2 linked regions of the Arthrobacter globiformis genome follow. The protein of the gene in region 2 interacts with the protein of the main gene of each other region in a pairwise test. Links are inferred from orthologs where the notes say so. Each region holds a gene or a part of one and is shown on either strand. Other genes may lie near its edges.

Evidence for each region.
Region 1: the proteins of QFZ33_RS03085 (region 2) and dnaA interact in binary tests that used the Escherichia coli proteins (3 or more experiments, as listed by UniProt). The link is inferred for Arthrobacter globiformis from one-to-one orthologs.

What each region holds. Positions count from the first base shown.
Region 1 is NZ_JAUSXI010000001.1:225,956-234,023, reverse strand. What follows is about bases 3,763-6,610. They hold dnaA (chromosomal replication initiator protein DnaA), read right to left. Parts: upstream 5,974-6,610; coding sequence 4,552-5,973; downstream 3,763-4,551. Other genes in these bases: rpmH (50S ribosomal protein L34), read left to right, coding at 6,445-6,582; dnaN (DNA polymerase III subunit beta), read right to left, coding at 3,763-4,013. Outside these bases: QFZ33_RS01105 (DUF721 domain-containing protein), read right to left, coding at 80-637; DNA replication/repair protein RecF, read right to left, coding at 624-1,826; gnd (phosphogluconate dehydrogenase (NAD(+)-dependent, decarboxylating)), read right to left, coding at 1,887-2,810; more of dnaN, read right to left, coding at 2,889-3,762; rnpA (ribonuclease P protein component), read left to right, coding at 6,623-7,048; membrane protein insertion efficiency factor YidD, read left to right, coding at 7,041-7,436. UniProt on the Escherichia coli protein: Plays an essential in the initiation and regulation of chromosomal replication. Binds in an ATP-dependent fashion to the origin of replication (oriC) to initiate formation of the DNA replication initiation complex once per cell cycle.
Region 2 is NZ_JAUSXI010000001.1:654,565-662,783, reverse strand. The notes cover bases 1,587-4,585. They hold QFZ33_RS03085 (D-sedoheptulose-7-phosphate isomerase), read right to left. Parts: upstream 3,457-4,585; coding sequence 2,716-3,456; downstream 1,587-2,715. Other genes in these bases: QFZ33_RS03080 (glycosyltransferase), read right to left, coding at 3,453-4,585; rfaE2 (D-glycero-beta-D-manno-heptose 1-phosphate adenylyltransferase), read right to left, coding at 1,587-2,719. Outside these bases: QFZ33_RS03100 (glycosyltransferase family 9 protein), read left to right, coding at 1-646; QFZ33_RS03095 (SDR family oxidoreductase), read right to left, coding at 612-1,313; more of rfaE2, read right to left, coding at 1,358-1,586; more of QFZ33_RS03080, read right to left, coding at 4,586-4,712; QFZ33_RS03075 (glycosyltransferase), read right to left, coding at 4,709-5,803; QFZ33_RS03070 (glycosyltransferase family 9 protein), read right to left, coding at 5,800-6,876; QFZ33_RS03065 (D-glycero-alpha-D-manno-heptose-1,7-bisphosphate 7-phosphatase), read right to left, coding at 6,873-7,448; QFZ33_RS03060 (glycosyltransferase family 9 protein), read left to right, coding at 7,564-8,219. UniProt on the Escherichia coli protein: Required for the timely initiation of chromosomal replication via direct interactions with the DnaA initiator protein.

The sequences.
Region 1 (8,068 bases), 430 kb from region 2 along the record:
AAGGCACAATCGGCGGGAGCTGCACCCGCCGGTTCGCCCAGTGCTGTCCGTTGCCGCCCCGGCTGGTTTGGCCTCCCGGCTACCCGTAGGTGTCCCGCGGTCCGCGGCCGTTGACGGTACGTCCGCCCTTGCGCCAGCTCGGTGCCGCCGGGCCCAGCACCTGGATGCTGGTGACAACGCCGTCGCCGAGTTCGGTGCGGAACTTTTCGAGCAGGCTCATGCTCAGCAGCCGGAGCTGCGTCGCCCAGGCCGTGGAGTCGCATCGGACATGGAGGGTGGTGTCTGTGAAGCTTTCCGGGGTGCAGTGGGCAGCGATTTCCGGGCCCACAAGCGTCGGCCACTCGGCCATGACCGAGCCCACGGCTACCGGCGAGGTCCAGCCGCGCTCGGCGACCAGCCGGCCCACGACTTTTCCCAGCCCCAGGGGATCGCGTCCGGTGGAGTGGAACTGGCTGAAGCCCCGCGTTCCCCCCGGCGCGGTTCGCGGTTTTTGACTGGCGCCGGCCCGCGGCGCCTTCCTGCGGACCTCGCCCCGTGCGGCCGCTGCCTCACGCATCCTGTTCAGCGCCGCCTGGGCGGCATCGATTTCATCGGGATCGCGGCCGGGCTGCAGGCCGCCGTCCTTATCCCTGTTCATCGATTCCTCCCGGGATTACCTTCACCCGCCGGCCCGCAAGCTCGTCTGGAATATCGGCGTCGACGGCGGCGGTCACCAGCACCTGCTCGGCGCCGGCAACTATTGCGGCCAGTTTACGCCGCCGCTGGACATCAAGTTCGGCGAAGACGTCGTCCAGGATGAGGATCGGCGCCGAGCCCCCGGTGCGGGCGTCGTCGAGCATGACGTAGTAGGACGCCAGCCGCAGGGAAAGGCACATGGACCATGTTTCACCGTGTGAGGCGTAACCCTTGGCGGGGGCCTGCCCGAGCACGAGTTCCAGCTCGTCCCGGTGCGGACCCACCAGTGAGATGCCCCGTTCGCGTTCTTTGCGGCGGGAGGCCGCGAAGGCCTGCACGTAGCGTTCCTCAAGCTCATCCACGGACAGCATGCGCAGGTCCTCGGCCGGGTTTCCCGGCCCGGGTGGTGCCGTCGAAGCGCTGGCCGGTTCGCCGTCGTCGTCCATCATGGTCTGGAGTGTCGAGCGGTAGACCGCATCCGCGGCCTTGGAACCGTCGGTGAGCTGGGCGTAGGCGCTGTTAAGGTGGGGCCGGAGCCGCTCGACGAGTTCCAGCCTGGCGTGGAGCAGTTCCGCCCCGGCGCGTGCCATGTGCTGGTCCCAGACATCGAGGGTGGCTTCGTGGCCGGCTGTGAATTTTCCGGCCCGTGCCGACTTCAGCAGTGCGTTGCGCTGTTTGAGCACGCGGTCGTAATCGCTGCGGGTGGCGGCGTGCCGTGGGATCAGGCTCACGAGGAGCTCGTCGAGGAAGCGGCGCCGGTTCGACGGGTCGCCCTTCACGAGCGCCAGGTCCTCCGGAGCGAACAGGACGGTCTGGCAGATGCCCAGCAGGTCGCGCGCACGGACGGGGTTGCTGCGGTTGATGCGTCCCCGGTTGGCCCGACCGCCGTTGATTTCCAGCTCAAGGACGGTGGACTGTTCCCCCCGTACCAGCTTGGCTCGGATCAGGGCGCGGTCGGTTCCGAAACGGAGTAAGGGGCCGTCGGCACTGACCCGGTGCGAACTGAGGGTGGCCAGGTAGCCGATGGCCTCCATCAGGTTGGTCTTGCCGATTCCGTTGGAGCCGACAAGGACCGTGACGCCCGGGTCAAACCGTAGATCCACTTGGGCGTAACTGCGGAAATCGGTCAGGGACAGGTGTTCTAGGTACACGCGATCTTCAAATTCTCGGGAACCGTCGGTCCGGAAGCCGAACGGATCCCGGACACGGAGTTACTTGGCCGGACGGGTGGCATGCCCGCCGAACTGGTGGCGCAGCGCGGACACCATCTTCATGGCCGGCGAGTTGTCCTCGCGCGAGGCGAAGCGGGCAAACAGCGCGGCGGTAATGGCGGGGGCCGGAACCGCATTGGCAATGGCCTCTTCCACGGTCCAACGGCCCTCACCGGAGTCCTCGACGTAGTCGTCGATGGAGGTGAGTCCGGGATCCTCGTCCAGCGCCTTCACCATGAGGTCCAGCAGCCAGGACCGGACCACCGTTCCCTTTTGCCACGCGCGGAACGTTCCGGGTAGATCAGTGACGATGTCCTTGGCCGCGAGGAGTTCATAGCCTTCGGCGTAGGCCTGCATCAGGCCGTATTCGATGCCGTTGTGCACCATCTTCGCGTAGTGGCCCGCGCCGACGCCGCCCACATGGACAAAGCTGTCCGCGCGGTCGCCTTCCGGGCGGAGCGCGTCAAAGACGGGAAGGGCACGTTCGATGTCCTCGGCGTCGCCGCCCACCATAAGCCCGTAACCGTTCTGCAGGCCCCAGACTCCGCCGGAGACGCCGCAGTCGGCGAAGCGGATTCCCTTTTCGGCCAGGGCCGCGGCGTGCTTCTGGTCCTCGGTGAAGCGGGAGTTGCCGCCGTCGATCACCATGTCGCCGGGCTGCAGCTTCGCACCGAGCTCGGTGATGACAGCATCCGTGATTTCACCGGCCGGAACCATGACCCAGATCAGGCGCGGCGCAGGAAGTGCGGCGATGAGCTCGTCCGTGGAGGCCACATCGGTAACCTCGGGGTTGCGGTCGAAGCCAGTGACATCGATCCCGCCTTTGCGCAGCCGTTCGCGCATGTTGAAACCCATTTTTCCAAGGCCGATCAGTCCGATATGCACCGTGTGAACTCTTTTCTGCGCGGATGGGTAGGGGTTCAGGATCACCCAACTAGGTAGCAGCTCGGGGCGTTCTGAGGGCGCAGAAGCCGCTCAGCTGCTACCTAGTTGGGCAGACGGCTAGTTGGGCAGGCGCACCGGCATCACGAGGTAGCGGTAGTCGTCCTGGTCCTCACCGTCGATGTCGTTCTGCGCGGTGATCATGGCAGGCTTCGGCGCCGTGGTGAAGGAAAAGCGCACAAACTTGGTTTCGATCACGCTGAGGCCTTCAACCAGGTAGTGCGGGTTGAACGCCACCGTGATGTCCTCGCCGGACAGCTGTGCTTCAAGCTCTTCGGATGCCTGCGCGTCCTCGCCGGTGCCGGCGTCGAGGTGCAGTTGGCCCTGCGTAAACGCGAGCCGGACCGGAGTGTTGCGTTCCGCGACGAGGGAGACGCGGCGGACGGCCTCCACAAGCTCCTGTGTCTGCACGGTGGCGTGAATCGGCGTGGAATCAGGGAACAGCGAGCGGATTTTGGGGTAATCGCCGTCGACCAGCAGGGACGTGGTGGTGCGCCCGCCGCTTTCAAAACCGATTAGCCGGCTGTCGTCCTCGGCGATGGCCAGGTTGATGTCACCGCTGCCACCCAAAGTCTTGGCAACCTCGTTCAGGGTCTTGGCCTTGACCAAGGCGCTGGTGGAGATGCCAGGTGTGACGGGTTTCCAGGGAACCTCGCGCATGGCGAGCCGGTAGCGGTCCGTGGCCAAAAGAGTGATGAGGTCGTCCTCGATCTCCATCCGCACGCCGGTGAGGATGGGAAGAGTGTCGTCCTTGCTGGCCGCGATGATCACCTGGGACACAGCCTGGGCGAAGGCGTCACCGGCAACAGTGCCGGTGATGGTGGGTAGCGCAGGCAGTGGCGGGTATTCGGCCTCGGGCATGGTGGCCAGATGGAAGCTGCTTCGCCGGCAGGTAAGTGTGACTTTGTTGCCGTCGGTTTCGATGTCTACCGGTGCCGACGGAAGGCTGCGGCAGATGTCCGCGAGTAGGCGCCCGGAAACCAGGATGGTGCCTTCGTCCCTGATGTCGGCAGGAATCTCAAGCCTGGCTGAGGTCTCATAATCGAAGCTCGACAGGCTGACGGTCCCGGATTCAGCCTTGAGCAGGAGGCCGGAGAGCACGGGTACTGGCGGCCGCGGAGACAACGACCGGGCTGTCCATGTGACGGCTTCTGCCAGGACGTCCCGTTCGACTCTGAACTTCACGGAAGGGTGCCGCCTTTCATTGCTGCTGCCATTTTCTGAACGGGAACTCGCAAGGAGCCCACAAGACCATTGCCCCCAAAGTCCCCGAACCTGCATGGTCCGCGCATGGCCGACCGCAGACAGACCCAGGGATGGGAGCGCTGCAGACAGCTTAGCCGGAATAACAGGGATTTCCCCATCCCTGCCAGTGATGCCGGCTCAGCCGGCTGCCAGTGGCCGATGCCTTGCCCGATGCGGTGGAGGTCCCGGAACGAGATTGTTATTTGAGGGATTTCAATTTTTTGGGATTAGTAGTGTTAATAACTGCTGTGGAAACTGTGGATAACCCGGTTTCGCGGTGCGGATCCGCGGTTAAGCCCTGTTCATGGACTGTGGGTTCAGCACGTTTTAAACAGGGTGTGGATGGGGACAACATTTTTCGCCTGTTGCGGTGATCCACAGGCGCCTTAAGGGTTTTAAGCCCATTAACCGTGGTTGTCCCCTTAACTGTCCACAGGGTTATCCACACGCCCCTGTTAATAAGGTTAAGAACCTCGGATCAGGAGTCGCGCTGCTGCTGCTTGATCCGGTTGGTGAGCTCGGTGACCTGGTTGTAAATCACACGCCGCTCGGCCATGAGTTCACGGATTTTGCGGTCTGCGTGGATCACGGTGGTGTGGTCCCGGCCGCCGAGCTCTTGGCCGATCTTGGGCAGCGACATGTCAGTCAGCTCGCGGCACAGGTACATGGCGATCTGGCGTGCGGTCACCAGGGTCCGGGTCCGCGACTTGCTGCAGAGCTCCTCCATGCTGAGCTTGAAGTAGTCAGCCGTCTGCTGCAGGATCTGGCCCGACGTGATTTCCTGGGCGCCGTCGTCGGTGATGAGGTCCTTGAGCACCATCTCCGCGAGAGCCACGTCCACCGGCTGGCGGTTGAGGCTGGCGAATGCCGTCACACGGATGAGGGCTCCTTCGAGTTCGCGGATGTTGCTGGCGATCTTCGAAGCGATGTACTCCAGGGCGTCGTCCGGGGCGGAAAGGCCTTCGCTGAGGGCCTTCTTCCGGAGGATGGCGATGCGGGTTTCCAGTTCGGGCGGCTGGATGTCCGTCAGCAAGCCCCACTCGAAGCGGGACTTCATCCGGTCCTCGAAGCCTGCAAGCAGCTTGGGTGGCTGGTCCGAGGTGATGACCACCTGCTTGTTGTTGTTGTGCAGCGAGTTGAACGTGTGGAAGAACTCCTCCAGCGTCCGGTCCTTGCCGGCCAGGAACTGGATGTCGTCGATCAACAGGACGTCGACATTGCGGTACGTCGTCTTGAAGCTGGCGCCTTCGTCGTCACGGATCGAGTTGATGAAGTCGTTGGTGAATTCCTCGGAGTTGACGTACCGGACGCGGATGCCGCTGTAGAGGCGCCGGGCGTAGTGGCCGATGGCATGCAGCAGGTGGGTCTTGCCCAGGCCCGAGTCGCCGTAGATGAACAGCGGGTTGTATGCCTTGGCCGGGGCTTCGGCCACGGCGACGGCCGCAGCATGGGCAAACCTGTTGGAGGAACCGATGACGAAGGTGTCGAAAACGTACTTGGGGTTGAGCCGGCCGAACTCGTGTGAAGTGCTCGGCAGCATGGGCTGCGGCTTCTGCTCCACCGAGGGATCGTTTGCGAGGGAAAGCTCGACGGCGGGTTCGGGCTCCTTGTGGATGGGCACCAGATCGGTGTCGACATCGATCGCGCAGCGGATGTCGTCAGAGAAGACGTTGCGGAGCGCGTCATCGAGGGCGTCCTTGACCTGGGTCTGGAGCACTTCCCTGGTCAGCTCGTTGGGCACGGCAACGAGAAGAGTGGAACCGATGAGGCCCTGGGCCTGCGCGAGGATGACAAAGCCGCGTTGCCGGGGCGAGACGCGGTCGTCCTGTTCGAGAAGATTCACCACGCGCCGCCAGGAACTTCCGACAGTGTTGGCGTGGTTGGCTTCGTCTACTGTCATCAAATTTGGTTCCTCAAAGCTTGCTGTCTGCATTACATGCAGCCGCAAGCCCGAAGCCAGGGTGCTGGCCCGGCTTAATCCACAGGGTTATGCACAGTCCGTGGATAATCGGCTACTGGGACACTCTAGGGGATGAAAAGCCTAGAAGATAGCTGGGAAGTGCCTTGTGGATAATTACACCGTTGTGGTTCGAAAATGGCGATTGTGGGCTGCTTCATCCACAGGTTCGGCACACTGTTAGCCACAGCTGGGGAAACACGCTGGATGGCCCGCTGGTTTGACTCTCGGCGGCGCTTTGACCTAACGTTGTGGAGTCCTTTGTGCCTGCTTTCTGACCCCATTTTGGACTTCCGGACGCTTCGCGTGTTGCGGGAAATCCAGGGGAAGCAGACACATACAAAACTTAGCGTCGGCCAGTTCTTCCCCTTACTGATCGGGTGGGCGCACCTTTGATCCACTGGAGTAACTAACGTGAGCAAGCGGACTTTTCAGCCGAATAACCGCCGTCGGGCCAAGAAGCACGGCTTCCGCCTTCGTATGCGCACCCGTGCCGGCCGTGCCATTCTGGCCGCCCGCCGTGGCAAGGGCCGCACCGAACTGTCGGCCTAAATACTGACTTGTCGGTCTTCTTCCTTCTGCGAGATTAGCGGTGCTTGCCACCAGGAACCGCCTGAGGACTTCAACCGATTTTTCAACAACTGTACGTTCCGGCGTCCGCAATGGACGCCGGAACGTAGTGTTATATACGGCAACTATTGGAGCCGACGAACCAAGCCGCATCGGCTTCATCGTTTCCAAGGCTGTCGGGAACGCTGTTGCCAGGAACCTCGTTAAGAGGAGACTTAGAGAAGCCGGCGCTGTCTCGCTGCACGAGTACGGCACCGGTTTCGCTATTGTGGTGCGTGCTTTGCCCGCCTCCGCAACAGCCAGCTGGGATGAACTCCTGGCGGATTACAACGCTGCCTTGGCTAACACCATGAGGCGGCTGGCTGGCCGCCACCCGGGGGTGACCGGAACGAGGCCGGCCGGAACGCGACCGGACGGAACAACACAGGAGGGGACACAGCGTGCTTGACCCGAGTGCCGCCGTCGTCCGTTCCCCCAAGTCCGCAGTAGCGGCTGCGGGCAGCTTCATCTGGAACCTGCCCCGCAATATCCTCATTCTTCTGCTCCTGGCCTACCGCAAGGTGATTTCTCCCTTGTACGGCCAGGTTTGCCGCTTTTTTCCCTCCTGCTCGGCTTATGCGCTCGAAGCAGTCACCGTCCACGGTGCCGTCAAGGGCAGTTGGCTCGGGGCCAGGCGTCTGGCACGCTGCCACCCGTGGAACGCCGGTGGCGTGGACCATGTCCCCGCCGGCCACCGGGAATGGCCTGAAAACCAGACCCCCACAATTGTTGTGCTGAATAACCCGGACAAGTACCTGGCTGCTCAGACTGATGAAGAAGGCCGCGCTGCGGCCTGACGAATAGGGATATCGTATGGACTTCTTTGAAACAATCATGTTTCCGTTCAAGTGGCTTGTGTCCATCATCATGGTGGGGCTTCCACGAGGGCCTGACTGCTATCGGGCTGCCTGCGGCCTCCGGCTGGACCTGGACACTGTCCATCATCGGGCTGGTGCTGGTGATCCGTGCCGCACTGATTCCCGTGTTCGTGAAGCAGATCAAGGCTCAGCGCGGCATGCAGCTGCTGCAGCCGGACCTGAAGAAGCTGCAGGAAAAGTACAAGGGCAAGACCGACCAGCTCTCCCGCCAGGCCATGGCGCAGGAGCAGATGGCCATGTACAAGAAGCACGGCACCAACCCGTTCTCGGCCTGCCTCCCCATGCTGATCCAGATGCCGTTCTTCTTCGCGCTGTTCCAGGTGCTGTCCGGCGTCGCGAACGCCAGCTCCAGCGGCCAGGGCATTGGCGCCATGAGCGCGAACCAGGTCCAGCAGTTCGACAAGTCCAGCATCTTCGGCGCTCCGCTGTCCGCGACCCTGCTCCACGGCACGCCCCCGGGCGGCAACGAGGTCGCTGTGTGGATCCTCTCGATCATCATGATCCTGGCCATGACGGCCTCGCAGTTCATCACGCAGAAGCAGATCATGGCT
Region 2 (8,219 bases):
CCAGGACCTGCCTTTGGGGAACGGCGGGCCGGGGCTGGGCTACGACGGGCCCGGGCAGGGCCGCGTGCTGGTGATCCATCCGGGCGCGACGGATCCGCGCCGGCGCTGGCCGGCCGAACGCTTCGCCGCGGTGGCACGGAAGGCCGCCGACGACGGTTTCCGGGTTTACGTGGTGGGCGACAGCAGCGAAAAGGAACTTGCCGAGGCGGTGGTGGAACTCGCCGCAGAACAATCCAGCACGGAACAATCCCCCGCGGACGAGTCCGGCGCCGCCCGCCCCGCCGTAGAGTCACTGGCCGGCAAACTCAGCCTGGGTGAGCTTGCCGCCCTGCTTGCGGGCAGCGCCGTCGTGGTGGCGAACGACAGCGGACCGCGCCACCTCGCCCAGGCCCTCGGCACGTCCACAGTGGGCATCTACTGGGCGGGCAATGCCATCAACGCCGCCCCGCTGGGCCGCAGTAAGCACCGCATCCGGCTCGGCTGGGTCACGCGCTGCCCGGTGTGCGGCGTGGACGTCACCCAGGTCGGGTGGACGGCCCCACGGTGCCCGCATGACGAGTCCACCGTTAAGGCCGTCGAACCCGGGGAAGTCTACGAGGATGTTCTCCAGCTCACGGCCACGAGCCCTCTTCCTCATGGCAGATAAGCATTTCGCGGACCTCGCAGCCGGTGGGCTGGGACAGCACAAACAGAATTGCCTGCGCCACGTTGCCGGGGTCGTTGAGGCGTGAGTCGTCCTGCGGCTTGTACTGCTCGGCGCGGTCGTCGAAGAAGCGCGTCTTCATGCCGCCTGGAATCATGGTGGTCACGCCAATCTCGCCGCCGGTCTCGGCGGCCAGCGAATGGCTGAAGCCCACTACGGCGAATTTCGAGGCGCAGTAGGCGGTGGCCTCCGGCAGCGCCCGTTTGCCCAGCGTGGACGCGATGGTGACCACCCGGCCGTGCGACGCTTTGAGGTACGGAAGGGCCGCCCGGACAACGGACACCGTGCCCATCAGGTTGACGCCGATGACGCGTTCCCATTCCTCTGCGGCCACGTCCTCCAGCTTGCCGCACCGGTCGATACCGGCAGCGGTGACCACGGCGTCCAGCCCGTCCAGGGTTTCGGCTGCCTGCCGGACGGCCTCGGTCACGGCAACGCGGTCCGACACGTCCACTTCAAAGGCCTTCGCCGCGGCGACGTTCCGGATGTCCCGGTCCAGCACCACCGGCGTTCCGCCGGCTTTCAGTACGGCATCGACGACGGCGGCTCCCAGTCCGGAGGCGCCGCCGGTTACCAGCACCCGGCCTGGCTTGAAAGTCGATTCAGTCATGGTGTTCCTTTCGCTTGGGACTAGTTCAAGATTTGTTGTGAAGGTCAGCTGACCTTTGCCAGGGCGTCCGCGAGGACGGACGTGGACCGGGCCTGGTGGAACGGCACCGTCATGCAGCGCCCTCCCCAGCTCTCGACCAGCCCGGCCTCGGGAAGCTCCGACGCGCGGTAGTCCCCGCCCTTCACCCAGACGTCCGGCCGCAGCGTTTCCAGGCAGGCCTCCGGGGTGTCCTCCCCGAAGACCAGGACGGCGTCCACACACTCGAGCGCCAGCAGGAGCTCGGCTCGGTCCTGCTGGCTCACAATGGGCCGCTGCTCACCTTTGATCCGGCGCACCGACTCGTCCGAGTTCAGGCACACGATCAGGCAGTCGCCCAGGTCCCTGGCTGCCGCCAGCGTGCGGGCGTGGCCGGCGTGCAGCAGGTCGAAGCAGCCTCCCGTGGCTACGACGGTTCCCCCGTTGGCGCGCACCCGGCGCGCAAGGCCGAGGGCGTCTTCCTCGCGGCTGTGGTGCCAGACCGGCCGGTGGCGGTCCGGCAGGGAGGCCACCCCGCCGGCACCGAGGAAGGCTGCCGCCTCATTGATCGCACGTTCCGCGGCGTCTCTGAGGCTGCAGCCCCCTGCCAGGTGCACGGCCAGACTGGCCGCGAGCCGGTCGCCGGCGCCGCAGGGATCAGTGACTTCGGTGGGAGGGGCCGGGATGGCCAAGGGTGAAGTGTCGCGCTGAGATAGGGTGCCGCCCTGCTCCCCCATGGTCACAAGGACCGCCTGGCTCTGCCAGCGGTCCAGCAGCAGGGTGCCGATGGCGGCAATCGCCGCAGGCGTACCGGTACCGGAGTCCGCGGCCTTGGCAGCCTCGGACAAGTTTGGGGTCACCACGGCCACCCCGGGCACGGGTGCGGCACCGGAGGGGTGCGGATCCCACACGATCGGAATGTCGCCGGCACGGGCGGCGAGGAGGTCGCGGATCTCCCGGTTCGCGGCAACACCGCGTCCATAATCGGCCACCACAATCGCTTCGGCGCGCTCCAGCGCCCTGAGCATGCCCGCCGTCGCCGCCGGCACCTCCGGCCGCCCGCATCCCTCATCCACCCGCACCACCGGCTGGCGGCCTGCCCGGACCCGGGTCTTGACCGGCGTCCGCGCGCCGGAGGGCCCGGAGACAACATGCACCCCGGCGAGGGCGCCTTCCAGCTCGAGGGAGGCGTCGTCGTCGGAAAGCACCGTAACCAGGGTGACCCGGTGGCCGTCCTGGGCCAGCATTCGGGCCACGAGCCCGGCGCCGCCGGCCCGGCGCCGGACCTCGGAGACGTCCACCACCGGCACCGGCGCGTCGGGGCACAGGCGTGTTGCCTCACCGGAAAGGTCTACGTCCAGCAAAACGTCACCCACCACTGCGATCCTCATCCGCGATCAGCCTCCGGCCCGGGGACGCCCTGGCCCCTGCGAACCACCTCGGCTTCGAAGGCCCGGCAAATGGCGTGCAGCGCAATCAGGTGCCCCTCCTGGGCATTGGCCGAGATGGCATCGATGGCCACGGCATCATCGCAGCAGGATGCCAGCGGGTTGGGCGCCGGCCCGGTCAGGGCCCACGTGGTCACGTTCAGCCTGGAGGCCGCCTCGGCTGCACGGAGCAGGTTGGGGCTCTGGCCGCTCGTGGACAGCAGCACGAGGATGTCCCCCGACCTGCCGTGGGCGCGGACCTGCCGGGCGAAGAGCTCTTCGTAGCCGTAGTCATTGGCAATCGCCGTGACGGCCGAACTCTCCGCGTGCAGGGAGATCGCGGAAAAGGGCATCCGCTCGCCGTCGAACCTGCCAACAAGTTCCGCAGTCAGATGCTGCGCCTCGGCGGCGGACCCGCCGTTTCCGGCGGCAAGCAGTTTCTGCCCGCTCAGCAGGCGCTGGGCCAGCTCCACGCCCCAGTCGGCCAGCCTGTCTGCCTGGCTTTCCAGGGACCGCAGGGCGGGCAGGACGTTTTCCAGGTGGGTCCGCACTGCCTCCCGGGGGCCCGGACTGGCGTCGTGCCGGGCGTCGTCCTGCCCAGCCTCCTCCGGGGAGGAGTCCGCGTCCAGAGAGGGAAAACCCGGTGTGCCAACCCGGTTCATGGCAGGAAGCTCAGCCTCCCGCAGGGATTCCGTAGTCACAGTGCCGCTCCTTCCATCGATTCCAGGCTGCCAGCGTCTACAGAACCTGCGATAGCCAACTGGTAGGCCTTTTCGGTTTCGGCGGCGACTCTGCTCCAGGAGTAGCGGGCTTTGGCCCGCCGCTCGCCGGCGCGCCCGAGTTTTGCGCGCAGGTCCGGGCTGGCCAACAAGGTGCCGATGGCTTTGGCGATGGCTTCCGGGTCCTTCGGCGGCACGTGCAGGCCGGTTCCCCGGTCCACCACGCTGTCCGTCAGGCCGCCCACCGCAGCGGCAACTACCGGAACGCCGCAGGCCATGGCCTCCAGCGGAACAATCCCGAAGGGCTCGTACCACGGAGTGCAGACCACAGCGTCCGCACTTCGGAAGACTCCGGGCATGGCCTCCCGGGGGACCTGGCCCCGGAGCTCCACATGGTCCGCCACCCCGAGGTCCCGGGCAAGGTCCAGCAGCCTGCGCGCCTCCGGATCCTGCCCGCCCGCGTCCGCGTCCGCGTCGCCGCCCACAATGAGCAGCTCGACGTCGTCGAACCCCGCCTGCAGCAGATACGGCAGCGCGCGGATCACCAGATCCATACCCTTGCGCGGGACCAGGCGGCCCACGGACAGGATGCGGTGGGAGCGGGAGGGAGGGTCGGCCGGACCGTCGCTGGAGAAGAGTTCCAGATCCACTCCGCAGGGGGCGATGGAAACCCGGCGGGTATCGATCCCCATCGCCCTCAGCTCGAACACTTCGTCGGAGCACGTGGCGACGATCCGGTCCGCCGACCGGCCCACGGACGGTTCGAGGAAACGCCTCTCGGCCGGGCTCGTGTCGGCGGCGCCCTGGTGGCGGCGCTTGACCGTGCCCAATGCGTGGAAGGTCTGCACCACCGGAACCCGGAAGCCGCCCGGGTCACGGCGTGCGGCGTCCAGCGCGGCGACGCCGGACATCCAGAAGTGGCCGTGCACCACGTGCGGCGGCGAGCCGTCCCAGTCCCGGACCACGCCGTCCGCCAGGGCGCCCATGAAGGGCAGCAGATCGTCCTTGGGCACATGTTCGGCCGGCCCGGCGTCCACGTGCACCACCTCGAGCCGTGGATGCACCCGCACCCTCGTGGGCAAATCCGGCGAGTCACGCCTCGTGTAGACCGTTACCCGGTGGCCCCGACGGGCCAGTGCCGACGAAAGGGCCGCCACATGGACGTTCTGGCCGCCGGCGTCCACTCCGCCAAGCGCTGCCAAAGGACTGGCGTGTTCCGAAATCATTGAGATCTTCAATGCATATTCCCTTCTCGCGCCGCGGTGAGGGCATCCGGTCCGGACCCCTTCAAAGCTGCATCGCCGGATGGCGCCCCCTCCAAAGACCCCTGCAGCCGCCCCTCCCCCTGTACTTTCCCTCCGCCGCCGGCCGGCACAAGATCCGCCAGCAGCTCATCCCAGTCGGCCAGAAAACGTTCCAGCCCATAGCGCTCCAGCGCCGCTTCCCGGGCAACTTTGCCCCGCCGTCGCGCCTCCTCCGGATCGTTGACCAGCTGCCGGGCACACCGGCCCAGCTCCTCCACGTCAGTGGAGATGCAGCCTGCCTCGGGCGGGACGGCCCGTGCCGCCTCGGTGGTGGCCAGCGCCAGGACCGGCATGCCGAGATGCATCGCCTCCAGCAGCGCCAGCCCAAGCGAAGTCCAGCGCAGCGGGTGCAGGTATGCCCGGCAGCGCGCCAGTTCACGGTGGAGCTCCGCGGTTTTCAGATCGCCCCGGACGGTGAGGCGCGCCGAAGGAATTCCCGTAGCCTGCGCCAGCCCCTCGCCGCCCATGCCGAAGACCTGGAGCGGGGCTGCGGTGGCGAAGCGGGGCAGCAGGTCCGTGCCCGTCACCCGTCCGCGGCGCACCGGTTCATTGACCACCACGCCCAGCTCCGGGACCTCGCCCGTGTAAAGGTAGCCGGGGTCCGCGATGCCGTGCTCGATGACCTTGGTCGGTGCGCGGCCGCTGTCCCAGAACAGCTCGTTGAAATGGGTCACGTGGACGATCGGGATGCCGTTCTGATCCCCGAGCGGATGGACGGTGAAGGGAACATCACCCTTGGGGGTGTTGTGTTCCACGTACACGGCGGGAAGATCGACGCCGGTCCGGCGGCCCAGGACGCGCGTCACCTCCGCGGCTTCCTCCGGACGCTGAAGCACGACGGCGTCAATACTGCCGGAGTCCAGCTCCGCGAGCGCGACCTCCCGCACGGAAGCTGGCCAGGGCCGGCCCGCCCGGCCCAGTCCCCAGGGACCGCCGCCGGGCAGGACCGGCAGCAGGTACTCGTGCCGGCCGCGGACAAAGGCGTCCGTCCACGACCCGTGCACGTGCCAAAGCAGGATTCTCATTGTTTCCGGACCTTTCTCCGTGTGCTGAGGGAGGAGACCCCACTCAGCAGGCGTTCGACGGCTTCCACCACCTGCTCCGGCGAAACAGAGCTGAGGCAGGGATGTCCCGGTACCGGACAGTCGCGTGCGCGGCTGAGCCGGCACGGCGCGTTCTGGTCGCCCAGCAGTTCCAGCGGAACGCCGTACGGCGCCCACCGGACGGCCGGCACAACCGGGGAAAACAGGCTCACCACCGGGGTTCCGACGGCGGCGGCCAGGTGGGCGGGCCCGGTGTTGCCGGTGACCACGACATCCGCGTTGGCCAGGACACCGGAGAGGGTGGAAAGGTCTGTCCGTCCGCCGAGGTCAATGGCAGAAGGGCCGGCCACGGTTGCGGTGAGGGCTGTTTCCCCCGGACCGCCGGTCACCACCACCCGGTGGCCGGCGCCCTCCAGCAGCTCCACGGCCGCCGCATGGTGCAGCGGCGGCCAGGCCCGCGCCGGGACCGTTGCCCCCGGGTGGACCACCACGTAGGGGCCCTCCCCCACCAGGTGCCGGATGCCGGGAGGGTCCTTGACCATGAGCTTTCCGTCGTCACCCGTCTTGAGCTGGAAGCCCGCCGCCCGGGCGATGCCGAGCGCCCGAACGGATTCCGGCTGGTCCTCGGGAAAGTCCTCGCCGGGTTTCAGCCTGACGTCCAAGAGGGTGCCCGCGTAGTCAGTGGACGCGCCGGTGATGCGCTCCACGCCGGCTAGCCGCAGGAGGAGCGCCAGCGGAAGCGGCGACTGGTGAAAGGAGGTGAGGATGACCGCCTCGGTGATGCGGGAATTCCGGACGTACCCCACCAGCGAGTCCAAATGCGGTCCTGTGACCGCCGGGGCAGGGTTGCTGATCCACGGGGTGTCCCAGGCAAAGACGTCGGCCACATTGGGCAGCAGTGAGGCCGCCGATTGGCCCTGCGGTCCGCAAAGCACGACGACGTCGTTGGGGCTGCCGCCGTCGGCCCGCCGTCCGTTCGCCACGGCCCGGACTGCCGGGCCTGCCAGGAGGACGTCACCGACGCTGTCCAGCCGGGCCACGAGGACCCTGCTCATGCCGGTCCTCGAAGCACCGGTCCCCGAGGTCCCCCAAGCAGCAGCTCCCCAAACAGCAGCGCAACAGCCTGCTCGAGGTCTGCGGCTACCTCGGCGGCGGCCTCGACTTCTTCGGTTCTGGTCTGCGGAGTGGGAACCAGGACCCCCCGTGCACCGGCGGCCGCGGCCGCCTCGACGTCGCTGCCGATGTCGCCGATGAACGCCGCCTCTGAAGGGTCGATGCCGAGACGCCGGCAGGCGCTGTGGATCATGCCCGGCGACGGCTTACGGCACAGGCAGCCATCCCCGGCCCCGTGCGGGCAGACCTCCCAGACGTCAAAAGGGCCCAGCAGGTCCTCCACCCGCGCGTTCACGTTGTCCACCTCCTCGGCTGTCAGGAGGCCGCGGGCAATGCCCGACTGGTTACTCAGCACGCCGGTGGCCAGTCCCAAGCTGCGCACTTCGTCGAGGACTTTCCGCGCACCGGGAAAGGGCGTGACCCTCTGCGGGTCGCCGTTGTAAGGCACGTCAACTACAAGCGTCCCGTCCCGGTCGAAAAGCACAGCCTTGAGCGTAGAAGCATCACTTGCCATATCCCCTTCGTTCCCCGCCCACGCGAGACCTAAACAGAAGGCCGCGTACTTCTTCTCCGCTAGACTCCTCGACAGGCGGCGCGGCAGTACCAGACCGAGGAGGAGAAGGACGGCAGTGGAAGCATCAAACGGCAAGCATGAACAACCGGTCCTGCTGGTCCTGCGGGCACTGAAGCTTGGCGACTTGCTGGTTGCGGTTCCGGCGCTCCGCGCCCTGCGGCGTGCCTATCCGGAACACCGCCTGCTCTACGCGGCCCAGGACTGGCTGGAAGACGCGCTGGAGCTGGTGGGAGGCTACGAACTGCTTCCGACGCATGGCCTGGACGTTCCGATTCCCATCGAGGCAGGCAAGGTGGATATCGCCGTGAACCTGCACGGCAGCGGACCCGAAAGCGAGGCCCGCATCACCGCCGTCCAGCCCAAAACCATCGTCGGCCACCGGACCCTCGAGCGGCCGGGCCCGGGGTGGCTGGAGGAAATCCATGAGCGCGAGCGGTGGACCAGGCTGCTGCAGTGGCATGGCATCGACGCGGAACCGGACGATTTCCGGCTTCTCCCGCCGGCCGTTCCCAGCCCCTGCCCTGGAGCCACCGTGCTGCACGTGGGGGCTGCATACGGCAGCCGGCTGTGGCCCGAGGACCGCTTTGCCGAAGTGGCCCGCACCCTCGCGGAGGATGGTCACCGGGTGATGTTTACCGGCAGCTCGGCGGAACGGCCGCGGGCACTGGACGTTGCACGGCTCGCCGGGCTCCCGGAAGTCCAGGTCCTGGC